DNA from 2 places in the Variovorax cryoconiti genome. Region 1 is predicted to be linked to the other one. Evidence: predicted binding sites of a transcription regulator. Region 1 holds the regulator's gene; the other holds the start of a gene.

The links. Region 1 encodes FNR, which switches genes on or off when oxygen is low (the NO sensors DNR and NnrR bind a similar motif). Its sites were predicted from a motif close to TTGATNNNNATCAA; they were not measured.
Region 2: a site for FNR is predicted at 1,067-1,080, ahead of clpB (ATP-dependent chaperone ClpB). Genes of this name have one in related genera too.

What each region holds. Positions count from the first base shown of each region.
Region 1 covers NZ_JBPJZI010000005.1:279,768-282,152, reverse strand. Annotated here, with positions in the region: gene hemN (oxygen-independent coproporphyrinogen III oxidase) at 1-768, opposite strand, end outside; gene fnr (fumarate/nitrate reduction transcriptional regulator Fnr) at 1,006-1,722, shown strand; gene ACSFA2_RS15145 (hypothetical protein) at 1,703-1,954, opposite strand; gene ACSFA2_RS15140 (FixH family protein) at 1,965-2,246, opposite strand; gene ccoG (cytochrome c oxidase accessory protein CcoG) at 2,265-2,385, opposite strand, start outside.
Region 2 covers NZ_JBPJZI010000001.1:640,603-642,987, reverse strand. Annotated here, with positions in the region: gene clpB (ATP-dependent chaperone ClpB) at 1-967, opposite strand, end outside; gene ACSFA2_RS03200 (Bug family tripartite tricarboxylate transporter substrate binding protein) at 1,083-2,078, shown strand; gene ACSFA2_RS03195 (molybdenum cofactor biosynthesis protein MoaE) at 2,085-2,385, opposite strand, start outside.

The DNA.
Region 1 (2,385 bases):
CTCGATGCGGCGCTGCGGCTTGAAGCGCTCCGGCAGGTGGGCATAGGCATAGAGCGCGATGCGGTCGGGCCGCAGGTCGCAGATCTGCGCCAGCGTGCGGTCGAAGGAGGCGGCGGTCTGCTTCGGCAGGCCGTAGATCAGGTCGACGTTGATGGACATGAAGCCAAGACGCCGCGCCGCCGCCATCAGGTCGAACACCTGCGCCGCAGGCTGGATGCGGTGCACCGCCTTCTGCACCGCAGGGTCGAAGTCCTGCACGCCGAAGCTCAGGCGGTTGAAGCCCATCGCCGCCAGCTTCTCGAGCCGGCCCTCGTCGATGGTGCGCGGGTCGATCTCGATCGAGTACTCGCCGTCGGGCGCCAGCACGAAGGCGCTGCGCAGGATGTCCATGAGGCGGCCGAGGCTGGCGTCGTCCAGGAAGGTCGGCGTACCGCCCCCCAGGTGCAGCTGGCTCACCAGCGCGCCACGCCCGAGTTGCGCCACCTGCAAATCGACCTCGCGCGCCAGATAGCGCAGGTAGTCGTCGGCGCGCTCGTGGTGCTTGGTGACGATCTTGTTGCAGGCGCAGAAATAGCACAGCGACGCGCAGAACGGCACGTGCACGTAGAGCGACAGCGGCAGCGCCCGGGCGCTGGTGCCCATGCGGCGCTGGCGCAGCGCCTGCGCGTAGTCGTCGCTGCCGAAGGCTTCGACAAAGCGGTCCGCGGTCGGGTACGAGGTGTAGCGCGGGCCGGCAACATCGAAGCGCTTCAGGGTCGCCGGCGTCATGGTGGGTGCGGCGGGTGCGGCAGACGGGGGAACCAACTGCAGCCGGCTCGGCGCGGCGGATTCGGTAAGGAGGGTGGATGGCATGGTGATGGGGCGCGGAGGGCTCGTCGACTGTGCCGCCAACCGGGCCCTTCTTCATTGACGCCCGTCAAGCCTGCGCACCCACGGCTCGCGAACAATTCCCTCAAACCACCGACGCGTCGGCAGCGCCCTCCCCGCCTGCCTCGCCCGCAGCCCATGACCCCCGAAACCATCAAAGTCGCCTGTTCCAACTGCAACCTGCGCGAGCTGTGCATGCCGATCGGCCTGCAGCCCGCCGACCTGAAGCGCATCGACGAGATCGTCGCCACGCGCCGCAAGGTGAAGCGGCGCGAGACCTTGTTCCACAACGGCGAGCGCTTCACCTCGCTCTACGCCATCCGCACCGGCGTCTTCAAGACCCGCGTGACCTCGGAGGACGGCCGCGACCAGGTCACCGGCTTCCAGATGGCGGGCGAAATCATCGGCCTGGACGGCATCGTGAACGACCACCACACCTGCGACGCGGTGGCACTGGAAGACGCGGAAGTCTGCGTGATGCCCTTCGACCGCATCGAGGAACTCTCGCGCGAGGTGACGGCTCTGCAGCGGCATGTGCACCAGATCATGAGCCGCGAGATCGTGCGCGAGCACGGCGTGATGTTGCTGCTGGGCAGCATGCGTGCCGAGGAGCGTCTCGCGGCCTTCCTGCTGAACCTGGTGCAGCGCCTGCACGCGCGCGGCTTCTCGCAGTCGGAGCTGGTGCTGCGCATGACGCGCGAGGAGATCGGCAGCTACCTTGGCCTCAAGCTCGAGACGGTGAGCCGCACGCTGTCGAAGTTCGTCGAGGACGGCATCGTCGCGGTGCAGCAGCGCCATGTGCGCATCGTCGACGCCGACAAGCTGCGCCGGTTGGTCAACGCGCCGGCGTGTTGACCTCGCGCCGCGACATCGCGAGCAGCGCGGTCAGCGCGCTCGAGCCCATCGCCAACAGCCAGAAGACGAAGAAGCTCGCGGTGTAGAGCCCCTGGCGCGACAGCGGCAGCGGCTCGCCGCGCCAGTGCACGTCGCTCGGGTCGACCATGGCGAACACCAGCATCTCGACCACGCAGGCCAGCAGGAACGAGGGCCAGAGGATCCAGGCCAGGCGGCGAATGCGGCGTTTCATCGCGGCCGTCTCAGCGCTTGGGCAAGGGCACGTCGTCGCTGGGCGTGGCGGCATGGTTGCGTCCTGCCTGGGCCGGCATCAGCTTCTTGTCGGCCAGCGTCTTGTTGATCTCGATGCCCTGGCGGTAGTAGTCCGCAGACACCACCGGGTCGGGCGTGCGGATGGCCAGCCACAGCGTGGCGAACCCGGCCACCACGACGATCGCCGGGCCGGCGATCACCATCCAGACGAGCGGGAACTTCCACCATGGCTCGGCTGGCTCGGCGGGTGTCTTCGATGCAAGGGCATTCATGGGTTTGTCTCCTGTAGTTCAGCGCGGAACGAGAAAGATGGCCTTCTCCGACACGTGGGCGCCGCCGTCGGCCGCCCGCACGTCGAAATACACGGGGTGCGAGCCCGAGGGCGCGGCACCGTACGGCAGCTGCAGGCGC
Region 2 (2,385 bases), on a different contig from region 1:
TCTCGATGTACTTGCGGTATTCGTCGAGCGTGGTCGCGCCGACGCAATGCAGCTCGCCGCGCGCGAGGGCCGGCTTGAGCATGTTGCCCGCGTCCATGGCACCCTCGGCCTTGCCGGCGCCGACCATGGTGTGCAGCTCGTCGATGAAGACGATGGTCTGGCCTTCGTCCTTGGCCAGCTCGTTGAGCACGGTCTTCAGGCGCTCTTCGAACTCACCCCGGAACTTGGCGCCGGCCAGCAGCGCGGCCATGTCGAGCGACAGCACGCGCTTGCCCTTGAGCGACTCCGGTACCTCGCCCGCGACGATGCGCTGGGCCAGGCCTTCGACGATCGCGGTCTTGCCGACACCGGGTTCGCCGATGAGCACCGGGTTGTTCTTGGTGCGGCGTTGCAGCACCTGGATCGCACGGCGGATTTCCTCGTCGCGTCCGATCACCGGGTCGAGCTTGCCCAGGCGCGCACGCTCGGTCAGGTCCATGCAGTATTTCTTGAGCGCCTCGCGCTGGCCTTCGGCGTCGGCGCTGTTCACGCCCTGCCCGCCGCGCACCGCGTCGATGGCGGCTTCGAGCGACTTGCGCGTCATGCCATTGGCACGCGCCAGGTTGCCGACGTCGGCCTTGGAATCAGCCACGGCCAGCAGGAACAGCTCGCCCGCGATGAACTGGTCGTTGCGCTTGATGGCTTCCTTCTCGGTCGCCTGCAACAGCTTGTTGAGCTCGTTGCCGACCTGGACGGCCTCGCCGCCCTGCACCTGCGGCAGCTTCTTGATGGCGGCCTCGGCCGCCTGTGACAGGCCCGGCACGTTGACACCGGCGCGCTCCAGCAGCGCGCGCGGGCCCTCGTCCTGCCGCAGCATGGCGGCGAGCAGGTGGACCGGCTCGATGTAGGCGTTGTCGTTGCCCAGCGCGAGCGATTGCGCATCGCCCAGGGCTTCCTGGAACTTGGTGGTGAGTTTGTCTTGGCGCATGGTGTGATTTCCTTGCCTTCAAAATAGGAGCGTTCGCGCACCGTTCAAGAGCGCGGACAAAATCAGGCACGGCTATTGCACCGCCGCCCGCTTATCTCATTGATTGGAGTCGATCATGGTTTTTTCAACGCAGCGTGCTCAACCGGTTCGCCGGGCGCTGACGCTCGGCCTCGTTGTAGCCTCCCTGAGCCTGTCGGGCCTTGCGCAGGCGCAAGGCGGCACGCCGCTTCGTCTGCTGGTGGGCTTCCCGGCCGGTGCGGGCACAGACGCCATCGCCCGGACCCTGGCGGAAAAACTCAAGGACGAACTCGGCTCGCCGGTCGTCGTCGAGAACCGCGCGGGCGCGGGCGGTCAGATTGCGGCGCAGGCCCTGAAGGCCGCCCCGGCTGATGGCCACACGCTGTTCCTGACGCACGATCACAGCATCTCCATCCTGCCGCAGGTGGTCAAGAACCCGGGCTTCAACCCGGCGACCGACTTCGTGCCCGTGGCCGGCTTTGCCACCTTCGCCAACGTGCTGGCCGTCTCCGGTGGCACCCCGGCGAAGACGATGGACGCCTACGTGAAATGGGTGCAGACCGCGCGCGGCGGCAAGGAGACCATCGGTGTGCCGGCGCCCGGCTCGATCCCCGAGTTCCTGGTCAAGCTGATCGGCGAAAAGTACAAGCTCGACCTGCAGGCCGCCCCCTACCGCGGCAGCGCCCCGATGACGGCCGACATGCTGGGCAACCAGATCACCGCCGGCATCGCCTCGGTGCCCGACTTCATCGAGAACCACAAGGCCGGCAAGGTGACCATCGTGGCCGTGATCGGCGCCAAGCGCCAGCCGCTGCTGCCGCAGGTGCCGACCTTCACCGAACTGGGCTTCGCGAACCTGGACGACTACCCCTACTACGGCCTGTTCGCACCGGTGGGCACGCCCCAGCCGGTGATCGACAAGTTCGGCACCGCGCTGCAGAAGGTGCTGGCCATGCCCGATGTGAAGAAGAAGTTGACGGACATGGGCCTGAACGTTGCCTACGAATCGCAAGGCCAGTTCGCAGGCCGGGTGCGCACCTACACCAGCGCCTGGGAAAAGATCATCCAGGCCAGCGGCTTCAAGCCACAATAAGGCGCTTCAGGCGTTCGGGGCATCGATGCCCCAGCGCGCCAGGGCCGCGTCGTCGGCGACGCGTGCATCGACCCAACGGGCGCCTTCGGGCGTCCGTTCCTTTTTCCAGAACGGCGCCTGCGTCTTGAGGTAGTCCATCAGGAACTCGCAAGCCTGGAAGCTCTGACCGCGGTGTGCCGAGACCACGGCGACCATCATGATCTGGTCGAGCGGCTGCAGCAGACCGACGCGGTGCACCACGCGCGCGCCGAGGATGTCGAAGCGGCGATGCGCGGCGTCGATCATGGCCTCGATGGCCTTCTCGGTC